2 regions of the Geobacillus sp. LYN3 genome follow, and region 1 is predicted to be linked to the other one. Evidence: predicted binding sites of a transcription regulator. Region 1 holds the regulator's gene; the other holds the start of a gene.
The links. The regulator Rex, encoded in region 1, represses fermentation and respiration genes when NADH is low (regulators of the CRP and FNR family bind a similar motif). The targets are predictions, from matches to a motif close to TTGTGAAATATTTCACAA.
Positions count from the first base shown of each region.

Region 2: DCC82_RS04880 (L-lactate dehydrogenase) is a predicted target of Rex. The motif match lies at 2,590-2,607, and genes of this name have one in related genera.

Region 1 covers NZ_QCWL01000001.1:699,682-705,390, forward strand. Annotated here, with positions in the region: gene DCC82_RS03680 (ABC-F family ATP-binding cassette domain-containing protein) at 138-2,072, opposite strand; gene moaC (cyclic pyranopterin monophosphate synthase MoaC) at 2,197-2,718, shown strand; gene DCC82_RS03690 (redox-sensing transcriptional repressor Rex) at 2,708-3,364, shown strand; gene DCC82_RS03695 (twin-arginine translocase TatA/TatE family subunit) at 3,361-3,516, shown strand; gene tatC (twin-arginine translocase subunit TatC) at 3,537-4,283, shown strand; gene DCC82_RS03705 (YdiK family protein) at 4,298-4,480, opposite strand; gene DCC82_RS03710 (CPBP family intramembrane glutamic endopeptidase) at 4,485-5,219, opposite strand; gene groES (co-chaperone GroES) at 5,499-5,709, shown strand, end outside.
Region 2 covers NZ_QCWL01000001.1:945,592-951,300, forward strand. Annotated here, with positions in the region: gene DCC82_RS04865 (ABC transporter ATP-binding protein) at 1-788, shown strand, start outside; gene DCC82_RS04870 (ABC transporter permease) at 781-1,572, shown strand; gene DCC82_RS04875 (ABC transporter permease) at 1,576-2,361, shown strand; gene DCC82_RS04880 (L-lactate dehydrogenase) at 2,638-3,597, shown strand; gene DCC82_RS04885 (L-lactate permease) at 3,635-5,260, shown strand; gene DCC82_RS04890 (FtsX-like permease family protein) at 5,354-5,709, opposite strand, start outside.

The sequences.
Region 1 (5,709 bases):
CTTTTTTTGTGGATAATGTGGAAAAATCCGTGAATAACTTAAATTGTGGGAAAAAAATTGGGGATAAGTTTGTGGGTATGTGACTAACTAAAAAACATCCACGGGTATGCACAACCGTGGATGTTTTTTCGCAATTATTATTGTAATGTATGAAGTGTTTCCCATTCTTCTAGTAATTTTTCTAATTTTCCCTTCATTTCGTCACTCTCTTTTGTTAATTTTTGTACTTTCTCATGGTCTTGATAAATTTCTGGATCGCATAATTGTTCGTCGATGTATGCGATTTGCTGTTCTAATTCGCTAATTTCTGTTTCAATTTCTTCAATGCGCCGCTTGCGCTGTCGTTCTAGTTTTTTCGCCTCTTTTTCCTGTTCGTAGCTAAGTTTCGATGATGCCTCTTCATGAGAACGGCCTGTTTGTTTCTCGGAAGCGAGACGTTCTAGCTCCAGCATTTCCGCCTTTTTTGCGACATAGTAGTCATAATCGCCTAAATACTCGGTAATTCCGTCACTAGAAAGCTCATATACTTTCGTGGCAATTCGATTAATAAAATAGCGGTCGTGAGAAACGAATAAAATAGTTCCGGGATATTCGATTAAGGCGTTTTCGAGCACTTCTTTACTGTCTAAATCAAGATGGTTTGTCGGTTCGTCTAAAATAAGGAAATTGGCTTTTTGCATCATTAGTTTGGCAAGCGCCAGTCTCGCTTTTTCACCGCCGCTTAAGGCCGATACAGGTTTTAATACATCGTCTCCAGAGAATAAGAAACTTCCGAGCACGGTGCGGATTTCTTTTTCCGTTTTGTCAGGGTATTCATCCCAAAGTTCATCGAGCACGCGCTTATTCGAGGACAAATCGGCCTGGTTTTGGTCGTAATAGCCGATTTGCACGTTCGAACCGTAACGGAAATGTCCTGATTGCAGCGGAAGTTTGTTTACAATCGCTTTTAACAACGTTGACTTTCCGATTCCGTTTGGTCCGACCAAGGCGATGCTTTCACCGCGCGTGATGCGGAAACGAATGTTGCGAATGAGCGGCTTGTTCTCATCATATCCGACTGCGACATCTTCAGCGATTGATACGTCATTTCCGCTTTGTCGCTCGATGTCAAAAGAAAAGGAAGCAGATTTTTCATCTCCTACTGGTTTTTCTATTATCTTCATTTTTTCCAACTGTTTCCGCCGGCTTTGTGCACGTCTTGTTGTGGAGGCACGGGCAATATTGCGTTGAATAAAGTCTTGGAGTTTTGCGATTTCTTCTTGTTGTTTTTCATACAGTTTTCGTTCTCGTTCATATTCGGCTGCTTTTTGTTCTAAGTAACGGCTATAATTTCCTGTGTATCGTTTCAATGTTGTCCGTGACAGCTCATATACTTGGGTGACAACTTTATCAAGAAAGTAGCGGTCGTGGGATACGATAAGAATAGCGCCAGGATATGTTTGCAAGTATTGTTCGAGCCATGTTAATGTTTCAAGGTCTAAATGGTTTGTCGGTTCGTCCAAAATAAGCAAATCAGGCTTCATTAAAAGCAGTTTTCCAAGCGCCAGACGAGTTCGTTGTCCGCCGCTTAACGATTGAACGGGAGTCGTCATATAGTCATATTTCGCAAATTGTAAGCCGTGTAAAATCGAACGAATATCCGCTTCGTATTGATAACCGCCTTGTTCTTTATAGCGTTCTTGCAATGCATCATAATCTTTCAATAATTTTTCATAGCGGGAAGAATCGGCGATTAGATCAGGGTCTCCCATTTGCAGCTCCATCTGGCGCAATTGTTTTTCTATTGTTTTTAGAGGAGCAAATACTGTCATCATTTCTTCCCAAATGGATAAAGAGGAGTGTAGACCGCTATCTTGAGCAAGATATCCGATCGATACTTCTTTTGGTTTGATGATTTCTCCACTATCGTAAGACATCTCACCAGCAATAATTTTTAACAGTGTCGATTTTCCTGCTCCGTTTCTTCCGACGAGCGCAATCCTATCTTTGGATTGTATTTCTAATTTTATATTCGATAAAATAAGGTCAGCACCGAAATATTTTGTCAGTTGATTGACTTGCAAAATAATCATTGTTGTTCACCTCTCGTTTAACAATAATAGTGTAGCGTAATTTGTTTTCTTATCGCAATAAAACAAAACGATAAAAGACAGATGCCCAAAAATAGTGTATAGTTTATAAATGGAGGAGATATGCGTGTCATCATTTACGCATTTTAATGAACAAGGCCGTGCAAAAATGGTCGATATTACGGAAAAAGAGGATACCATTCGAGTAGCGGTAGCACAAACGAGCGTGACCGTAAATAAAGAAATTTACGAGAAAATGACAAATCGCATGATTGAAAAAGGGGATGTGCTTGCTGTTGCGCAAGTAGCCGGCATTATGGCCGCAAAAAAAACGTCTGATTTAATTCCAATGTGCCACCCTCTTATGTTAAAAGGTGTCGACATCCAATTTGCATGGCATGTCGAGGAAGAAAAAGCGCTTTACCAATTGCTGATCACCGTAACGGTAAAAACAAAAGGAAGTACAGGTGTGGAGATGGAAGCGCTGACGGCTGCTTCTGTTTGTGCACTGACCGTGTATGATATGTGTAAGGCGCTAGACAAAGGGATGGTGATTGGCCCAACCTATTTAGTGGAAAAATCAGGTGGGAAATCAGGCCATTATCAACGAGAAAACAGTAGTGTTGGGGGATTTGCGAATGAACAATGAACAACCAAAAATTCCGCAAGCAACTGCAAAACGTTTGCCACTATATTACCGCTTTTTGAAAAATTTACATGCTTCAGGAAAACAACGAGTTTCTTCTGCGGAATTAAGTGAGGCAGTAAAAGTTGATCCCGCGACCATTCGTCGTGATTTTTCCTATTTCGGTGCGCTTGGCAAAAAAGGATACGGATATAATGTCAATTATTTATTATCTTTTTTTCGCAAGACGCTTGATCAAGATGAAATTACCGAAGTGGCGTTATTTGGAGTCGGGAACTTAGGGACAGCGTTTTTAAATTATAATTTTACAAAAAATAATAATACAAAAATTGTGATGGCATTTGATGTCGATCAAAAGAAAGTAGGAAAAGAAGTTGGCGGTGTGCCAGTATATCATTTGGATGAATTGGAAAATCGCCTTCACGAAGGAATTCCTGTTGCGATTTTGACCGTACCGGCTCCTGCCGCTCAATGGATTACGGACCGTCTCGTTCAAAAAGGGATTAAAGGAATTTTAAACTTTACACCCGCTCGATTGAACGTACCGAAACATATTCGTGTCCATCATATTGATTTAGCGGTTGAATTGCAATCATTAGTCTATTTCTTAAAAAATTATCCGGCCGATAAAGGAGAGAATAAAAAGTGAAATATTTGTTAATTGTGCTTGTTATTTTATTATTGTTTGGAACGAAAAAACTTCCGGAGCTGGGCAAATCGCTCGGTCAATCGCTGCGGGAATTTAAGGATGCCACTAAAGGATTAACAGACGAGGATGAAAAAAAGCCAGACCAATTATGATTTGTTAGGATGATTGAAGTATGGACGATAAAGAAATGTCGGTGTATGAACACCTGGGAGAATTACGAAAGCGACTTATTATTGTTCTTGTGTTTTTTGTCATTGCCCTTATTGCTAGTTTCTTTTTCGTGGAGCCCGTCATTTTATATTTGCAACGAACAGACGAAGCGAAAGAACTAACGATGAACGCCTTTCGTTTAACAGACCCAATAAAAATTTATTTTCAATTTGCGTTTGTGATTGCGTTTATTCTTACCGCACCAGTTCTGCTTTATCAAATTTGGGCGTTTGTCAGTCCCGGGCTGTATGAAAAGGAACGAAGAATCACATTAAGCTACATTCCGATTTCGATCTTTCTCTTTTTAGCTGGCATTAGTTTTGCGTATTTCATCTTATTTCCTTTCGTCGTTCGTTTTATGCAAAATTTAGCGTCCCGTCTCGGTATTCATCAGGTGATAGGGATTAATGAATACTTTGAATTTTTGCTTCATCTGATCTTGCCATTTGGAATTGTATTTCAGCTGCCGGTAGTTGTGATGTTTTTAACAAGGCTTGGCTTGATTACACCGATGCTATTAATAAAGGTGCGCAAATATGCTTATTTAGCATTATTGATTTTAGCGGCGGTCATTACGCCGCCAGATGTGCTGTCACAAGTCATTGTTATGATTCCGCTTTCGATTTTATATGAAGTGAGCATTTGGATTTCGAAAATAGCTTATCGCAAAGCGCTATTGGCGCAGACGGAACAAGAAAACCTCCCGTGAATGCGGCGGGAGGTTCATTTTTTAAAGTAAAGTACTAACAGACGTATCGCAGTTCCAAAATCAAGCGTAGCTATTATCGCAAGAACGATCGTGAAAAAATTCCAAATGGTTTCATCCGCACTTTGAATCGACAAGTAAGTGAATAAGATGCCCATAAGGAAATAGAAAAAAGCGAATTGTAATGGTGACCTTTTCATCGTACTAAAAGCCTCCAATAATGAGTTGTATCTGTTCTGTTTGCCGCATCATTTTTTCTATCTCATCTGCAAATATCGTTTGTATTAATACGACGAACGTATTCATAGTGACGTGGGCAAAAATCGGAACGAAAATACGCTTTGTTTTCGCGTAAAGAAACGCGAAGGTAAATCCCATTGTCGCATACAGCAGCAAGTGTTCCAATTCCATATGGACAACCGCAAATAAAAGAGAACTAACTAGTGCGGAAATGAAGAAATTATATTTTTGATATAGTGTTCCGAAAATAATTTTGCGAAAAATAATTTCTTCTAAAATCGGTCCGATGATAGAAGTAACGACCATCAATAATGGGGTGACTCGAATCATCTCGACAATTCGTTTGGTATTTTCTGAACCGGGCTCGATGCCGAGCAAGCGCCATTCAATATTGGCGGCAATGCTTTGGGCAAACAAGGCTAAAAAGACGCCGCCAATGGCCCACATCCATGCCGTAGATAACGGAACGCTATAACGGGTGTGCCGCTGTTTTATATCTTCACGCAAGAAAAAGAGAATGATGAGAAAGGCGATGGAAAAGCTGATCACCGCCCAATAGCCAGAGGCGATCTCTGTTGCCACAAAGTCATTTTTTGCGTGTTTTCCAACACCGAGAAAATGCAACAATGGGACCCCTGCAATACCTGATAGCAGCATGATGACATACGTAATAATGACATACCAGTAGCGTCGTTTCAATGAAACTTACCCCTTTGCCGATAAAATAATATAGTGATACTTCCCGTATTGTAGCACATCTTCTATAAAAAATGACAAAAAAAGAATGGATTGTTGTTTAGGTTTGTGGAAATGTGAAATAATTAAAAAGGGCAGGAAACGAGAAAAAACATATTATTTTTTGGTGTTTCCCACTTGCAAAAAAAAGAGAAGTTCATTAATATTATAAGTGTGTTAGCACTCAGTTAAGACGAGTGCTAATAAGAACGGCAAAAATTATTATCAAGGAGGTTGTTTTCCGTGTTAAAGCCATTAGGTGATCGCGTTGTCATTGAAGTGATTGAAACAGAAGAAAAAACTGCAAGCGGCATCGTATTGCCAGACACTGCGAAAGAAAAGCCACAAGAAGGCAGAGTTGTTGCTGTTGGTAAAGGTCGCGTGCTTGACAGCGGTGAACGTGTAGCTCCAGAAGTAGAAGTTGGCGATCGTATTATCTTCTCGAAATATGCTG
Region 2 (5,709 bases), 250 kb from region 1:
TTTTGACGCCGACATCCGGTAAAGTGCTCGTCAACGGCATGAATCCGCATAAAGAGAGGGAAGCGTTCGTTCGAACCATCGGCGTTGTGTTCGGGCAGCGCTCCCAACTTTGGTGGGATATCGCCGTCCAAGAGTCATTTCGACTGTTGAAAAAAGTGTACCGTGTATCGGATCAAGACTACAAAGAACATATGGAACATGTCATTGAAACGCTCGATATCGGTCCTCTGTTGGACAAGCCGGTTCGCAAGCTGTCGCTTGGACAGCGGATGCGCTGTGAGCTGGCCGCTGCGCTTATTCATAACCCGCCGCTTTTATTTTTAGATGAACCGACGATTGGCTTGGATGTGCTTGTAAAACTGAAAATCCGTCAGTTTTTAAAAGAAATTAATGAGAAATACAACACAACCATTTTATTAACGACCCATGATATTTCCGACATCGAAGCGTTATGCGAACGCGTCATTATGTTGGATGAAGGAAAAATCATTTACGATGGCTCACTGCAAAAGCTAAAAGAGAATTGGGGAGAAGGGAAACAAATTCAATTTACGTTCGCAAGCGAAATTACGTTAGATGCTTTAAAGGAATTGACCGATGGTTTGCAAGTAACATGGAAAAAAGGGGAGCAAGCAAACGTCTGGACAGCAAATATAGCGCCATCGCTTCTGCCTGAAGTCATTAGCCGCGTTGTTTCCCGCTATTCGATTCAAGATATGAACATTAATGAAATTTCTACGGAAGAAATTATCCGCAACATCTATGAAGAAGGTGTTGTGCATGGATAAATATATCGAAATGATTCGCATCCGCTTTTTAATGATGCTTGCTTACCGGACGAATTATTACACAGGTATTCTCATTTATGCTATTAACATCGCGGCGTACTATTTTCTTTGGTCGGCGATTTATGGCGGCAAATCGGCGATGCAAGGCATGTCGATGGAGCAAATGACAACGTATGTTGCCATTTCATGGATGGCGCGGGCGTTTTATTTTAATAATATCGACCGTGAAATCGCCATGGAGATTAGAGAAGGAAGAGTGGCAACAGAGCTTATTCGTCCTTACAGTTATCTTGGAATGAAAACGATGCAAGGATTAGGGGAAGGAATCTTTCGTTTGTTGTTTCTTTCGCTTCCGGGAATTTTTTTTGTCGCTTTATTTTTGCCTCTCCGTTTTCCAACCGATGTTCATACATGGATGTTTTTCGCATTGTCGATTATGTTTAGTTTTATTATTAATTCGGAGTTGAATTTGCTTGCAGGCATTGTCACGTTTTTTACCCTTAACAATGAAGGGTTATTGCGTGCAAAGCGGTTTGTGGTCGACTTGTTTTCCGGACTTATTTTGCCAATCAGCTTTTATCCGGATTGGGCGCAAGCGGCAATGAAATACTTTCCATTTCAAGGAATTAGCTATATTCCAAGCATGATTGTGACAGAAAGCTTTCAAGGGCAAGAAATCATCCGCGGCCTTTTGTTTCAGTTTGCATGGTGCGTGCTGTTGCTCATCCCGATTCAGCTATTGTGGCGAGCGGCGAAAAAACAGCTTGTCATTCAAGGAGGGTGAGTCGTGTTTTACGTATCGATCTTTTTTCAATATATGGCGCAATATATGAAAACAAAGCTGCAATATCGCGCTGATTTGCTTGTCGAGTTTATCTCTGATTTGATGTCGCAGGCGGTCAATCTTGTGTTTCTTCTCGTTGTATTTGGGCATACGCCGCTGCTGCACGGCTGGACGCGTGATGAAATTTTATTTATTTACGGCTTTTTTTTAGTGCCATATGCGGTGTTCGGGGCATTTTTTAACTTATGGGATTTTAATGAGCGTTATATTGTGCGCGGAGAAATGGACCGTGTATTGACACGCCCAGTGCACAGCTTATTTCAAATTATTCTTGAGCGCATGGAGTTAGAGTCGCTTCTTGGTGGAGTAACAGGCATAATCATTATGGCGTATGCGGGTGCACGCTTGCATCTTTCGCTGCATTGGTATGATGTTTTTGTGTTTATTTTGCTTGTACTAGGTGGAGCGCTTATTTACGCGGGAGTATTTGTATCATTAGCGACTATTAGTTTTTGGGCAGATGCTCGTACATCCATCATGCCGATGATGTACAACATCAGCAACTACGGGCGCTATCCAATTGATATTTATCATCGCGTCATCCGCTATATTTTAACGTGGATTCTGCCGTTTGCGTTCGTTGGCGTGTATCCGGCGTCTTATTTTCTCGGCAAAAAAGAATGGTACGGATATGCGTTTTTTACTCCAGTCATGGGAATCATCTTTTTTACGATTGCCGTGTTTTTGTGGAACGCAGGGGTAAAACGATATCGAGGTGCAGGGAATTAAAAAGAGGGAGAATCCGAAAGGAAGTAAAAATTCCTTAAAGGGGTTGCCCTCTTATTTTTTATGAAAATGAGTATATACAGACCATTTTTTTTCGTTTATTGGATTGCTTGCAGGAACTGAATGTAGTGATACAAAAATACTGTTGTGCGGCCAAAATGTTAACAAAAAAGACAAATTTCTCTTACTAGTTGATACTTGATAAAGTTTGTGAAACAATGTACAATATATTTGTGAATAATTTCACAAACTAATTTTGGGAAAGGATGACAGACTACTATGAAAAGACAATGCATGAATCGAGTGGCACTTATAGGAACAGGATTCGTTGGGGCCAGCTATGCATTTGCCCTTATGAATCAAGGAATCGCGGATGAATTAGTGTTGATTGATGTGAATAAAGAGAAGGCGGAGGGCGACGTGATGGACTTAAATCACGGAAAAGTATTTGCGCCGAAGCCAATGAATATATGGCATGGAGATTATCAAGATTGTCAAGATGCCGATTTGGTGGTAATTTGTGCAGGTGCTAACCAAAAGCCAGGGGAAACAAGACTCGATCTCGTTGACAAAAACATGAATATCTTTAAAACGATTGTCGATTCTGTCATGAAATCAGGTTTTGATGGAATCTTTCTTGTCGCGACGAATCCAGTAGATATTTTAACGTATGCCACTTGGAAATTTAGCGGGTTGCCGAAAGAACGAGTGATTGGCTCGGGAACGATTCTGGATACGGCAAGATTCCGCTTTTTGCTAAGCGAATACTTTCAAGTAGCTCCGACTAATGTACACGCGTATATTATCGGAGAGCATGGGGATACAGAATTGCCTGTTTGGAGCCATGCGGAAATTGGAAGTGTTCCAATCGAACAAATATTGTCGCAAAACGATCGCTATAGAAAAGAGGATTTAGAAAATATCTTCGTCAATGTTCGTGATGCGGCATATCAAGTTATTGAGAAAAAAGGCGCAACTTATTACGGCATTGCGATGGGACTCGTCCGCATTACACGTGCTATTTTGCACAATGAAAATGCTATTTTAACCGTTTCTGCTTATCTAGATGGTCAATATAATGAGCAAAACGTTTATATTGGTGTACCTGCTATTATCAACCGAAACGGTATTCGCGAGGTAATGGAATTGAAGTTAAATGAAACAGAACAACAGCAATTTCATCATAGCGCAACTGTATTAAAAGACATTCTTTCACGTTATTTTGATGATGTAAAGTAATAAAATACTGACTTAGAATAATAACAAGGTGAGCATCATGTGGATACAACATTACAATCCTTTCGATAATACGTATCTTTCTGCACTCATTGCGGCGCTTCCAATTGTTTTATTTTTATTATGTTTAACGGTGTTTAGGATGAAGGGAGTAAAAGCTGCTTTTCTCGCTCTTTGTTTCGGTTTAGTGACAGCTGTTTTGTTTTTTCATATGCCGGTTTCAAAGGCGATTGCTGCTTCCATCTATGGAATCGCGAACGGTTTATGGCCTATTGGCTATATTGTGATCATGGCTGTCTGGCTATATAAAATTGCTGTTAAAACAGGGAAGTTTGATATTATCCGTGGGAGTATCGCAAACATTTCTGAGGATCAGCGGCTTCAACTCTTGCTCATCGGTTTTAGTTTTAACGCATTTTTAGAAGGTGCTGCGGGATTCGGCGTTCCGATTGCCATTTCGGCTGCTTTACTTTCGGAATTAGGATTTCATCCATTAAAAGCCGCCGCTCTTTGTTTAATTGCCAATGCTGCATCTGGCGCGTTTGGAGCGATTGGGATTCCGGTTATTGTCGGAGCACAAATGGGAGATTTAACTCCGATTGAGTTATCTCGTACACTTGCTTGGATTTTGCCATTTATCACGTTTCTCATTCCGTTCTTATTAGTGTTTATTTTAGATAAATGGAAAGGCGTTAAAGAAACACTGCCAGCTCTTTTAGTCGTAAGCGGAAGTTATACCATTGTACAGACATTGACAATCATTGTGCTCGGTCCGGAATTGGCCAACATTTTAGCGGCGCTTGTCAGTATGGGGGCATTAACTATTTTCTTAAGAAAATGGCAGCCGTCACATATATATCGAGTAAATCAGGATGAAGAAGCTGTAGAAAAATCTAAATACAGCTTGAAAGAAATCATCAGTGCGTGGTCTCCTTTTTATATTTTAACGTTAATCGTTATTATCTGGAGTCTGCCGGGTTTTAAAGCACTGTTTGCTGAAGGTGGAGCGCTTCATAAAACTACGCTTTTGTTTAAAGTGCCATTTTTGCATGGAGAAGTCGTAAAAACTCCTCCGGTGGCACCGGCACAGACGGCATTAGATGCAATATTCAAGCTGGATCTTGTATCCGCAACAGGTACAGCGATTTTATTAGCGGTGCTGTTGACAGTGATGTTCAGCAAAAATATTACGTTCGCTGAGGGAATACAAAGTTTAAAAGAAACATGTAAAGAACTTTCGATTCCTGTATTGACTATTTGTTTTATCATGGGGTTTGCCAACTTAGCCAACTATGCGGGTTTATCCTCTACGATTGGTTTGGCATTAGCGAAGACAGGGGATGTATTTCCGTTCGTTTCCCCGTTATTAGGATGGCTCGGTGTGTTTATTACAGGATCTGTCGTAAGCAACAATGCTTTATTTGGCCATTTACAAGTGGTTACAGGGGCTCAAATAGGGACAAGCTCTTCGTTATTGCTTGCTGCCAATACTAGCGGGGGAGTGATGGGAAAACTCATCTCTCCGCAATCAATTGCCATTGCAACTGCTGCAGTGCAAGAAACTGGAAGAGAATCTAACTTGTTTAAAATGACGATTTATTATAGCTTGATCCTGCTGTTGTTTGTGGGAGTATGGACATACGTTCTTTCGATCATTGGAATTTAGTATAGTTTGTTATTAAGTTAAGCACTGTGTATAGGCGGATATATTCTGCGGCCTTTTTCTCCGATTTATGTACCGGAAAAAGGCCGCATTTAATTACATTACTTGCCCCACCTTTTTCGTGTAAAGCGAACGAATCAAGAAATAGTAACAAAGTTGAACAACGAAAAAGATGATAATGACAAGCGCGCTTGTTTTCACGACAGAACCGGACACCATGTTTTGCAGCATTTTAAAGGCAAAGCCGGCATGGACGGTGGCAACGACAAACGGAATGAAAAAGAGAATCGCTACTTGCTTTGCCGCAATTTGCTTCATTTCTTTCCATGTCAAACCGAGTTTGGATAGCGCTTCGTATTGCTTGCTATCCTGTTCCCAATCGTTATACAGCTTAAAATACAAAATGCTATCGGCTGCCAGAAAGAAGAGAGCACTGACGAAAAAGCCGATGA